Regions from separate parts of the Thalassospira sp. GO-4 genome, predicted to be linked through region 2. Evidence: riboswitches for the same ligand, from Rfam matches in the RefSeq annotation. Region 2 holds a riboswitch; the other holds the start of a gene.
The links. A riboswitch is a leader RNA that binds a small molecule or an ion and turns the genes downstream of it on or off. The one in region 2 is predicted to bind S-adenosylmethionine.
Positions count from the first base shown of each region.

Region 1: another riboswitch for S-adenosylmethionine. It lies ahead of metZ (O-succinylhomoserine sulfhydrylase); the one in region 2 lies ahead of M9H61_RS01100 (methionine ABC transporter ATP-binding protein).

Region 1 covers NZ_CP097807.1:2,669,371-2,675,516, reverse strand. Annotated here, with positions in the region: gene M9H61_RS12385 (NAD(P)/FAD-dependent oxidoreductase) at 1-1,199, opposite strand, end outside; gene M9H61_RS12380 (TVP38/TMEM64 family protein) at 1,192-1,956, opposite strand; SAM riboswitch at 2,215-2,289, shown strand; gene metZ (O-succinylhomoserine sulfhydrylase) at 2,369-3,571, shown strand; gene apaG (Co2+/Mg2+ efflux protein ApaG) at 3,794-4,186, shown strand; gene folE (GTP cyclohydrolase I FolE) at 4,256-4,846, shown strand; gene M9H61_RS12360 (cytochrome c) at 4,937-5,386, opposite strand; gene M9H61_RS12355 (fructosamine kinase family protein) at 5,438-6,146, opposite strand, start outside.
Region 2 covers NZ_CP097807.1:211,399-217,544, forward strand. Annotated here, with positions in the region: gene M9H61_RS01090 (protein-arginine deiminase family protein) at 1-1,943, opposite strand, end outside; gene M9H61_RS01095 (hypothetical protein) at 2,211-3,104, opposite strand; SAM riboswitch at 3,285-3,362, shown strand; gene M9H61_RS01100 (methionine ABC transporter ATP-binding protein) at 3,428-4,234, shown strand; gene M9H61_RS01105 (methionine ABC transporter permease) at 4,237-4,896, shown strand; gene M9H61_RS01110 (MetQ/NlpA family ABC transporter substrate-binding protein) at 4,954-5,754, shown strand.

The sequences.
Region 1 (6,146 bases), 2.1 Mb from region 2:
TTTGCGGTTGTGACGACCTTGATGAAACCGGTTGTATCTGCCTCGGCCCGGGCGCGATCATTTTCGGCATAATCCCATCGGACAACCCGGATACTGTCACCATATTTTGCACGCGCTGCGGTTTCGGTCATGCCAGCCTGGGCAAGTTCGGGCTGGGTATAGGTCACCCAGGGAACCGCATTGTAATTGACCTTGGCCGGGAGTTTGAACAAGGCATTTCGAATGACAATTCCGGCGTCATATCCCGCCATATGGGTAAATTGCAGACCACCGGTTACGTCGCCAATCGCAAAAATCCTGCGGTTCGAGCTTCGCAGGCGTTCATCAACGATGATACCGGTTCGTTCATATTCAACACCTGCCTGCTGAAGGCCCAGATTTTCAACATTCGGCTTGCGTCCGGTGGCAAGCAGAAGGTGGCTGCCCTCAAGCGTGATTTCGATGCCGTCATGCTCAATGATGACACGAATGTTGTCACCGTTTGACTGGACTTCCCTGGTTTTGCTGCCTTCATAAAGGGTGATGCCGTTGGCTTTGATATTGTCGCGGACCACAGACACCATGTCTCCATCGTCTTTTGGCAGAATGGACATCATTTCAATGATGGTCACCTTGGCGCCAAGTTGCTGATGGGCCTGTGCCATTTCAAGTCCGATCGGACCGCCACCAATGACAATCAGATGTTCCGGGCAAACACGGTTTTCAAAAATGTTCTCGTTGGTGAAATAGGGAACGGCATCAAGACCCGGGATCGGGGGCACTGCTGCGCGCGATCCGGTTGCGATGACAAAACGCTTCGCCTTGATCGTGCTGTCACCGGCAACAAGGGTGTCGGGGCCTGTGAATTTGCCTTCTGCCTGTATGACGTCGCAACCCAGTTCTTCAAATCGTTCAACCGAATCATGGGGCGCAATGCCCGAAATTACCGAATGAACATGATCGATTGCCTGATCGAAATTGACGCTTACCGGGCCGGTTGAAATGCCAAACCGCGAAGCTTTACGTGCATTTTCGGCAGCATGACCCGCCGCCAGAAGGGCCTTTGAGGGCACGCAACCTGTATTCAGACAGTCACCGCCCATTTTGCCCTTTTCGACCAGGACAACCTTTGCCCCCATCTGAACGGCCCCGGCCGCAACCGAAAGACCGCCAGACCCGGCACCAATGACGCAGATGTCGGTTTTGATCAATTTACTCATCTGAGCTGGCCTCATTTTTGGATTTGCGAAGTTTCTTGTAGGCAACCGGCAGCATCGCCAGAACAGCCAGTCCAATAATCGGGGTCAGAATTCGGGGTTCGAAAATGACGCCAAGATCGGGTGTCTTGCCCTGATCAAACAGGGCACCAAGACCGTCGCCGATGGATGCGTAAACAAAGGTGCCCGGAATGATGCCAAGCAAGGTCCCCATGGCAAAGGAGCGCAATTTCACTCCGAGCAATGCCGGCACCAGATTGACCAGCCAGAACGGGAATATCGGGATCAGGCGCAAGACCATCAGATAGCTGAAGGCATTTTCGGAAAAGCCTTTTTCCATTTTCCGAATTGCACTGCCCGCCTTCTCATGCATGACATCGTAAAACGCGTATCGCGCGGCAAGATAAACGATGACAGCGCCAAGGGTCGCGGCAGTGACGACATATGTGGTCCCGAGTACGGCACCAAACAAAAAGCCCCCTGAAATGGTCAGAACAGATCCAAGCGGCAAGGACAGGGCAACCGCAATCACGTAAATCGCCATAAAGCCCAGAATGCTGAGCACAGGTTTGCTGGCAACGAGTTCCTGCAACTGGTCGCGATTGTCACGTAACGTGTCAAAGGACAGCAAATCCAGAAGGCCGCTGCTCCAGGCGGCAAGCAGGCCGCAAATCAGAACCAAAAGTGGCAGCAACCTGCGCCAAAGCGGTTTGCGCGCAGCCTGATTCTGATTTGTATGTTCTGTTTTGTGGTCGGACACTGTTGGCGCCGCTGAACTGGTTTTGGTCATATAATTCACGCTCTTGCATGGATCTGGTGACGGGGTGAAGAGCAAAACCCGATAAACAGGATTGCATTAATTTCGGCAAGATTAGAGCGAATTCTCCAAAGAAGCTTATGAACTGCTTTCACCATTGCGTGAGGAAATCGCGATCACCGACAAAGCATCAATCCAGACAAAGCTGCGCAGAAATCCTGATGGTCTGGTGCTTGACGTCGGGGAAATCTGGACGTATCGTCTGCCAATCGTGGGATTTGTCGACCGGCTTGCGGCCACGTAAAAAATCGCTAAAGAGGGGTAAAACGGCTTCGGCCCTGACCCATTCATGCCGGTCAGGGTTTTTTTGTGCCCGGAACGCACCAATATCTTCGGGCATATTAGGAGCAAGACGATGACGACCGAAAAAAAGGCTTCCGATAACTGGCGTGCCGCGACCCGTTCCGTTCGTGGTGGTACCGCGCGCACCGGTTTCTCCGAAACGTCCGAAGCCATCTTTATGAATTCCGGATATGTGTATGAAACCGCCGCCGAGGCCGAGGCCTCCTTTGATGGCAGTGGTCCGGAACGCTATGTCTATTCACGTTTTGCCAATCCGACCGTGAACATGTTCGAGGAACGCCTTGCGTTGCTCGAAGGCGCGAAATACTGCCGGGCGACCGCATCTGGCATGTCGGCGGTGTGGAATGCGCTTGCGGCCTGTACCAAGGCAGGCGGGCGTGTTGTGGGTTCGCGCGCATTGTTCGGGTCTTGTGAATTCATCCTGACCACGCTTTTGCCGCGCTTTGGTGTTGAAACCGAATTGGTCGACGGTACGGATCACGCAGCATGGGAAGCAGCCCTATCCAAGCCGGCCGATGCGGTCTTTCTTGAAACGCCGTCCAACCCGACCCTGGAAGTTCTTGATATCGCCTTTATCGCCGATCTGGCGCACAAGGCAGGTGCGAAAGTCGTGGTCGATAACGTTTTCGCGACCCCGATCCTGCAAAAGCCGATGGAACTGGGGGCTGATATTGTTGTCTATTCCGCGACCAAGCATATTGATGGTCAGGGGCGCTGTCTTGGCGGGGCCATCCTGTTTAACGACAAGGAATGGCATGACGAACACCTGACGACATTCCTGCGTCACACCGGGCCGAGCATGAGCCCGTTCAACGCCTGGGTGCTGCTCAAAGGTCTTGAAACACTTAGCCTGCGTGTGGACCAGCATATCCGCAACGCATCGGCATTGGCGGAATTCCTGTCGGAACAGCCGCAAGTGTCACGCGTTATCTATCCGGGACTGAAAAGTCACCCGCAGCATGAACTGGCAATGAAACAGATGTCTGGTCGGGGCGGTGGATTGATCGCGATTGAGCTTGCCGGTGGCAAGAAAGCAGCCTTTTCGTTGCTTGATAACCTCAATCTGATTGATATCTCCAACAATCTCGGCGATGCCAAAAGTCTGGCCACCCATCCCTGGACGACAACGCATCAGCGTGTCCCGGCCGAGGACAAGATCACGATGGGCATTACCGAGGGCATGCTGCGTTTGTCTGTTGGTCTGGAAGACATTGATGATCTGAAAGAAGATCTGCTGGCGGCCCTTTCCGTATAACGGATGGTGATACGGTAATCCTGATATCGGAACGGCCCGTACAATGTGCGGGCCGTTGCTTTTAGAAGGGTGTTCTGGCGGCCTGGCAGTAGCGGCGAAACTGTTTCGCAACTATTGTGACAGGCCACTGGTACTTCTTATGCAGACTGTCTACATATGGCTCATCAATTGTGATCTTGGCTGACAGAAGATGAATGGAACACATTTGGCCTGGAGACGTGCATGTATTCGACCGTAACCCACGACATCAAGGTTTCGGTGCAACCCGTATTCCTTGAGGATGAATCCGATCCTGATAGCCATCGCTATGTCTGGGCCTATCGGATCGAGATTGAAAACCTCGGATCCAAAACCGTCCAGTTGCTTAGTCGCTACTGGCGGATTACGGATTCACGCGGGGAAACCCAGGAGGTCAAAGGCCCGGGTGTTGTCGGCGAACAGCCCGTCCTCGCAGGTGGGGAACGTTTCAACTATACCAGTGGTGCGCCTTTGGCGACGCCAAGTGGCTTTATGGTTGGGACCTATGAGATGATGGACATGGACGGCAATCATTTTGATATTGCCATTCCTGCCTTTTCTCTGGACAGTCCCCATGGGCAACATACTGTGAACTGATATAAAAGCGGGTCAGGAGCCCCACCAAGCCGGGATTTATCCCGCACGGAAATGACAAAAGGATTTAGTATGTGCAGCGAACATAGCGCCGTGAAACGTCCAACACGCGAAGAAGCAGAAGATGCGGTGCGGACCCTTCTTCGCTGGGCGGGGGACGATCCCGACCGCGAAGGATTGCGTGGGACGCCCGATCGTGTGGTGCGTTCTTATGGCGAATTCTTTGCGGGCTACCAGCAGGACCCGGCCGAGATTCTGCGACGGACTTTTGAAGAAACCGACGGCTATGACGAAATGGTTGTCCTGCGTGACATCCGCGTTGAGTCATATTGCGAACACCACATGGTGCCGATCATCGGTGTCGCACATGTCGCCTATCTGCCGCGTAAGCGCGTTGTTGGCATTTCCAAACTCGCCCGTGTTGTCGAAGTCTATTCCAAACGGTTGCAGATTCAGGAAAAAATGACGGCACAGGTCGCCAACACCATTCAGGAAGAACTTGATCCGCTTGGTGTTGCTGTGGTGATTGATGCCAACCACCAGTGCATGAGTACCCGCGGCGTACACAAAACCGGCGTATCAATGGTCACCAGCCGGATGCTTGGTGCATTCCGCGATGATCCGATTACCCGTCGTGAATTTTTCGCGATGATCGGTCGCTAATCGCGCCGATAGCACATTGAATGACAAAGGCCGCAGCATTTCGGGTGCTGCGGCCTTTTTATTGGCAGTGTCTTGCGACAGGCCTGTTGCCTATTCTCGGAAACTGCTGTGGCAGGATTTGCAGGTCCGCAATACCGAACCCAGCGCGCCCTTGAAGGCATCTTCCGAACCGTTATTGGCTGCAACCGTTTTGAGTTCCGATGCACTGGTTTCAAGCTGAATGGCAAGGTCGTTGAATTTTGACCAGTCCGACCAGATATCGGCATGGGCTTCTGATGGCTTTCCGTCGCTGCCTTCCGGGAACAGGCTGGTGAAGTTTTCACCGGCGTGACGTTCAATGATTTCGGCTGATTGGGCGACCTTGGCCGGATCATAAGGCAATGTGCCTTTCATCATCGGTACCATGATCTTGACCTGCTGGCCGATGGCTTTCATGCCATCCATGCGTTCTTTGACAACGCCGCTCGCACCTTCATGGGCGATGGCGGCAATGCTGACCGTCATGGAAAGTGCCAGGGCGGCTCCTGCTAGAAATTTCAACTCTCTCGTCCCCTGTATTTCGACAATTGTTTTGGATAAAGGCGGTCTCTCTTAAACGCCAAATCGCTCAAGGATGTTTTCAACCGATCTGACATATGGCGCACCAAAAAGGCGCACATGCACCAGTAACGGATAAAGATTATACAAATCCCTGCGTTCTTCAAAGAACCCTGGGGCGATTGGCAAAATTTCATGATATTGCCCAAAAAAATCCGGTCCCAGATCGCCAAATAGCGTCCCGAAGGCCAGCTCGATTTCGCGGTCACCATGATAAATTGCCGGATCAATCAGGGCCGCAACCCGCCCATCCTGACACAGGATATTTCCACCCCAAAGATCCCCATGCAGAAGCGAACTTTGTGGTTTGTCATCAATGAAATGATCGAGCCGCTGGATAAGGTTATCAATCCGCACAGTCAGCGATGCGGGCAATTGCCCCTCGCGATGAGCTGCCTGCGCCATGTGTCGCAGGCGATTTTCCCCGAAAAAGGTTACCCAGCTTTGCTCGAACCTGTTGGGCTGGTGCAATCCCCCGATCAGGGTGTCAAACGCAAGACCGAATTTCGGAGCAGTAACCTGATGCTGTGCGGCAAGCTGGATGGCCAGATCACGCTGAACGCTTTGTGACATCCGGTTGTCATTTGCGACATAGGTCATCACCAGACAGTCTTGGTCAGCATGAATGACATCAGGACAGGCAATCGGGGAATGTTTCGCGAAATAGCGCAACATTTCTACCTCTGTCTCAAGGTCGCCTTTG
Region 2 (6,146 bases):
AAACCACCCTGTTTACCCGGGAAGACGTTAAAGCCTTCGTTGCGTCCTGGCGTCCAGGGGGAAATTTTATCGCCAAATGTGAAATTGCCGCTCAGGAAACCATCAGGATAAAAAATTACGGGAACGCGGATGATATCCTGCTCCGACAGATCAAACTCGTTTTTCAGCTTGGTGATATTGCGTTCAATGACGGTTTCAACACCATTGAGATTCCAGTTTCGAAGATCCTGATACGTGTAACGGATGACCTGCTGTTTATCGCGGCGCGGATTGTGCAACGGGGCCTGACCATTACCCAGGAAATCGGCAATGGTTGCGTTGACTGCAACGCCGACCTCTTCGCGTTGTCCGGCAATTGCATTCCATTGCGAGTTTGCGAGATTGAGATTGGTATAGTTGAAGGTATTTCCAACAGCATTCCAGGCTGGTCTTTGCAGCATTCTTGCATTGCCATGGGCCTGATTGTTTGCGGTTAGAATGTCATAGGCAGCTTTGGGACTTGCAACCAGAAGCTTCCATTTCTTGAATTGGTCGGCCTGACCTTCATCAGGGACGAAGGTCATCATCTCGTCGACATGTCCGACCACAAGCCAGTCCGTATCAAGGTGAATTGGCGCCTGAATGTTCTGAGCGGACAGGAACTCCCGGCTGCTTGGGTCCACTTGATGCGAGTTCTGGTGTGCGGTGCTATGGCCATAGTAAATCCGGCCATACAGGTAATTGGTGGTGGCACCATTGACCGTTTTTTGTACCGGTGGCGTCACACCGAAATTGCCTCCGGAATTGGCCGAAACCGGATCGTCCGGATCACTGGCAGCCGGGTAATAGACACCAACTTTCGGGTGGGGCGGGTTGCCCGGATTCACAAGAGCAGGTAGGTCAAGTAACGTCCGATACACCCAGTTTTGCAGTGGCCTGCAACGATGTGTCTTCATAAACACATTTTGAAGTTCAGCCGCCCCTGCCGCGCCAGGCCATTTGCTGAATCCGGAAATCATTGTATCGCGGAGCCATCGATCATCATACCGGTTTTCCGGGGCATAGCTGACCCAGTTATTCCCATGAAGGAAATAGTTGCGGGTCGCGGCAGTATGGACGGGATCGGCTGTATTGACCTGGATGACGGGATTGTCCGCAGCCGCCGCATTTCCAAGTGCAGTTCTAAAAGCGTTATTGGTCGCATTGGCTCCCAAATTGGTCCAGAAATTTGCAATATTCGGATCCGGGTCCGGGTTGTCCGGGTTTGCAGGATCGGGTGTAACATTCGGAGCATCAGCAACGTAAAGCCATGACACGGCCTGACGGTGATGGCTGCCGATCCAGCGGGCAACGGCAAGTCGTTCGCTATAGAAATAAGTCGGGTTACCTGCGCCGGTTACTTCTGGCTGAATAGTGAAAAGTGTCAGCACAGCTTGGCCAGAGGGAAAGTTGTGGCCGGCAAACCGGATGGCCTCAATGCCCAGTGTACGTGCATTTCCGACACTGTTGGTCGTGACGGCGACTTCCTGAACGGTTTGCGGTCCGATGAGTTCGGCACTGTTATGCGCAACGCCGTCAAAAATCCGGAAATGTCGAACCGCGTCGTCGTCGTCATCCGTGGCCTTGTCAAGTTTCAGTCTCAGACCCCAGTTTCCGGGAACACCGGCCGGCGGACCAACAATGTTCCTTCGAATTTCGATCTGGGCCACATCATGCGCAAGATCAATATTTCCGTTGATATTCTGGTCCTGATTGTCGGTGTAACCAATACCGGCATTGTTACCCTGACGGTTGCAGTTAACGGGAATTATCGCCCCGCGCCCCTGTGCGCCAAAGCTGATTGCATTGGGGGTTTTCTGGTTGAGTTGTCCCGGCCCGTCAAGATTTCCATCGCGATCCCTGTCGGTATGCAAGGTGTAGTATAACACCGTCAGGTTTTGCGCGTTCACTGCATTGGCGTTCACATTGATGTTTTGCTGATCAATCGGAACAAAACCCCGGCCAGATACGCGCAGCCTCCAAATGCCGTTTGCAATATTGAAAACATGCTGCTGCACAAGGGCGTTGGGTTGAAACCGCAAGTCGCAGTTTTGCTGTGGCTGGCCTGCGCAAAACAGGGAAACAGTTACCAAGCTGAACGGATAGTTGCCTGCCGGTGCAGTGAGCTGGACTGTGTATTGTGGCATGGCGACCTCAATCGTTTTTAAGATTCTGACAAAAGACAGGGACGGCTAGATCGAAAGAACCAGGTCCATTTCTTTGCGCACTTCGGCGGCATTGCGCAGGATCGCAGCCTGGTCATCAACCGTGCCAAGTGTGCTGTCTTTGAGAATGGCCTCGGCCCAATCCTGCTTTTGCAAGTCGCCCTTGCTGAGAGCCGATGCGACGATGAAATCCATAACACCGTCGCTCGTCTTCACGCCCAGTTTGATCGCTTGCTTCCCTGTGGCAGAGCACCAGTCGGCAAGCTGGTCAGTATCGTAACCGCTTACGATGTCCGGATAGCTCGCCTGCAAGTAACCGGGCATTGCGCCAATCACGTCATTCAGGGACGGTACGGGTACGGGTTCCGGCTGCGGAGAAGGTGTGGGGTCGGGTGTCGGTGTCGGTGTCGGTTTCGGTTTCGGTTCAGGTTTTGGTGCCGGCGTTGGCTCTGGGGTTGGCTGGGGTTTTGGATCGGGCTGCGGTGTAGGAGCTGGCTTGGTGCCACGTTCCAATTTCGCAACCGCCTGTGCTTCCTGGGTCAGCAGGCTGTTGACTTCATCTGCAAAGCGTTTTTCTGCCTGATAGCGTGACGTGGCGCTGGCATCGAATTTCTGTTTGCTGAAGATGCTCATGGATTTCAGGCGTTCTGCATCCTGTGCGCCAAAGGCAGACAGGGTGGCTGCGATTTGACCGGCGCCGGATTGCAGGCGCGATGACAGGTTGGCGGCATCCGGGCATTTGCCGCTGGCAAGGGCAGCGTCCCCTTCGGCGGCGAGCTTTTGCAGCGACGCTGTTTCCGAGGACAGTGTTGAAAGCTGTGCCTTGGTGCGTACATCAACCTTGTTGCCCGTTACCGTTACCACGGTCGGGTATTGCGCCAGGGTTCTGGCAAGGTCACTGATCCGGTCGGCATAGGCCATCTGTCCAATCCCGCATTGATGTTGACCAAAACTAGACGGGGGAAGCAGCCATTTGTGACGCTGTGGCGGCGAAGTGGTTTAAACAAAATTTTAGTGTTGTATATTTGCCGATCATAAAAGCCATGCGTAAAATGCATGATCATTGCCATTGATGAACTGCGTTCAGTGGGGTACACAGGTTACATCGAACGCGCCGATTTGCTCCTCAGCTTGCGGGCGCGATAAAAATGCGGCTAAAGCGAGAGGGCGTATATGCTCCGTATGTACGACCGCCTCGGTGAAGCCGCGGCGGTTTTTTTGTATCTACGGAAAGGTTGAGGTCCATGATCAGGCTCTCGAACGTCCAGAAGACTTATCCTGCACGACGTGGCAGTGACGAACATACGGCGCTGCGCGGTATCGATCTTGATATCGCAGCCGGCGAGATTGTTGGTGTCATTGGCCGTTCCGGTGCCGGGAAATCCACCCTGATCCGTTGCATCAACCTGCTTGAAACGCCGACTTCGGGTTCGGTGATTGTGGATGGCACCGACGTTACCAAGCTTTCCAACCGTGACCTGCCGCTGTTTCGGCGTCAGCTGGGCATGGTGTTTCAGCACTTCAATCTTCTGTCGTCGCGAACGGTCTATGACAATATCGCATTGCCGCTTGAACTGGCCGGTGCCAGCAAGACCGAGATTGCCGCCGCCGTCGATCCGTTGTTGCCGCTGGTCGGGCTTGAGGAAAAGCGTGACCGTTATCCAGCCGAACTGTCCGGTGGCCAGAAACAGCGCGTCGGCATTGCACGTGCGCTGTCATCAAGCCCGAAGGTTTTGCTGTGTGACGAGGTCACCTCGGCCCTGGATCCGGAAACCACCCGTCAGATCCTTAATCTGCTTAAAGACATCAACAAGCGCCTTGGTCTGACCATGGTGGTGATCACCCATGAAATGGCAGTGGTCAAAGCGCTCTGTGATCGTGTGGCGGTGATGGATGGCGGGGTGATTGTCGAAGAAGGACAGGTTGACGGCATCTTTGCCAACCCGGTCCATGACACCACCAAATCGCTTCTGGCCGATGAATTCGTCGAATTTCGCGCCGGTCAGGATAGTGCGCAATCCCGGGACCAATCCAGCGGGCAGGAGGGTTAATCATGTTTTCAACACTCGCACCGATCTTGCTTCAGGCAACCGGCGAAACTCTTTATATGGTGGCGGCTGCCTTGGCGCTTGGTACCTCGATGGGGTTACCGCTTGGCGTGCTTCTGGCGACGTCCGGCCGGGGGGAGCTGTTTGAAGCCCTTTGGTTCCAGCGCATCTTTGGTCCGATCGTCAATGCGACCCGTTCCGTGCCCTTCATCATTCTGGCCGTTGCGATCATTCCGTTCACCCGGTTTGTCGTCGGCACCTCGATCGGCACATCTGCGGCGATTGTCCCGCTGACCGTGGCGGCGATCCCGTTCATCGCACGCATCATCGAAGGCGCCATTCGCGAAGTCGATAGCGGCCTGATCGAAGCCGCCCAGGCCATGGGCGCCCGCCCGGTTCAGGTCGTGACCAAGGTGCTTCTGCCCGAAGCCTTGCCCGGCATTATTCATGGTCTGACCCTGACTGCCGTCACCCTGATCGGCTATTCGGCGATGGTCGGGGCGGTTGGTGCCGGTGGTCTTGGTGATCTTGGCATTCGGTATGGCTATCAGCGGTTCCGCCCCGATGTGATGGCGGCTGTGGTGATTACCCTGATTGTGGTTGTGCAGGCGGTTCAGAGCTCCGGCGACTGGATGGCGCGCAAAGCCGACAAACGGAATATATGAGGAACCCTCATATTTTGAAATTCCCGCAAAAAACAGCGAAAACAAGGAGTTTTTACAATGCGGTTTCTGCTTAAACTGACGGCTGCGGCCGTTCTGGCATCGGCCCTGACCGGTCAGGCACTTGCCAACGAAAAAATCAAAATCGGCGTTACCCCGGGTGCGCATGAAGAAGTCATGGAAGAAGTCGTCAAGGTTGCGGCGACCAAAGGCCTTGATATCGAAATCGTCAGCTTCTCGGATTATGTCATTCCGAACCAGGCGCTTGATGACGGTGACCTTCAGGCCAACAGCTTCCAGCACAAGCCGTATCTGGACAACCAGATCAAGGATCGTGGCTATGACCTGGCCGTTGTCGGTTACAACATACTGACCCCGATGGGCATTTATTCCGACAAGATCAAAAGCCTGGACGAGCTTGAAGACGGTGCCGAAATCGGCATCCCGAACGACCCGACCAATGGCGGTCGTGCGCTTCTGGTGCTGCAGGCACAGGGCCTGATCAAGGTTGATCCGTCTGTCGGTCTGGTTGTCAGCCCGCTTGACGTGATTGAAAACCCGAAAAACATTCGCTTTGTCGAGCTGGACGCTGCACAGCTGCCGCGTTCGCTGGCGGATCTCGATGCCTCGGCGATTAACACCAACTACGCGCTTGAAGCCGGTCTGAACCCGATCAAGGATTCGATCGCGATCGAAGGCAATGACAGCCCGTATGCCAACGTGATCGTCACTCGCACCCAGGACAAGGACGCACCGTGGGTCAAAACCCTGGTTGAATCCTATCACGATGATGCGATCCGTCAGTTCATCGAAACCAAATACGAAGGTTCGGTGCTTCCGGTCTTTAAAATTTCTGAATAATCAGCCTGATTATTAAATCTGGCTGAATAGTCAAAACACCCGCGCGCCAATCCGGTTCGCGGGTGTTTTACGTTCTAGCCATCCGCGTGATCCGGACCGGATCGCGTCGTCCGGTCTGCATGTCATTTGACATCATCCTGTCTTATCTCTGATCAGGATGACTTACGACAGACCACGGCTTGATCGGCCGGGGCAGGGCAGGAACCGTGAATTGGAAGGCGGCGTCAGGGGTTCGGCCAGTTATGGGTGTTTGTTTCCATTTCTGCCCATTTAAGCGTGCTTTAGCTCTCTTCAGTCCAATCCCAGCCTGACCCGCACTCGGACACGGACTCGGATCGGCCCGATGCCCTTCAGTTCAGCCTGCAAGTTGGGGGATGTCCGGACCGGCACGG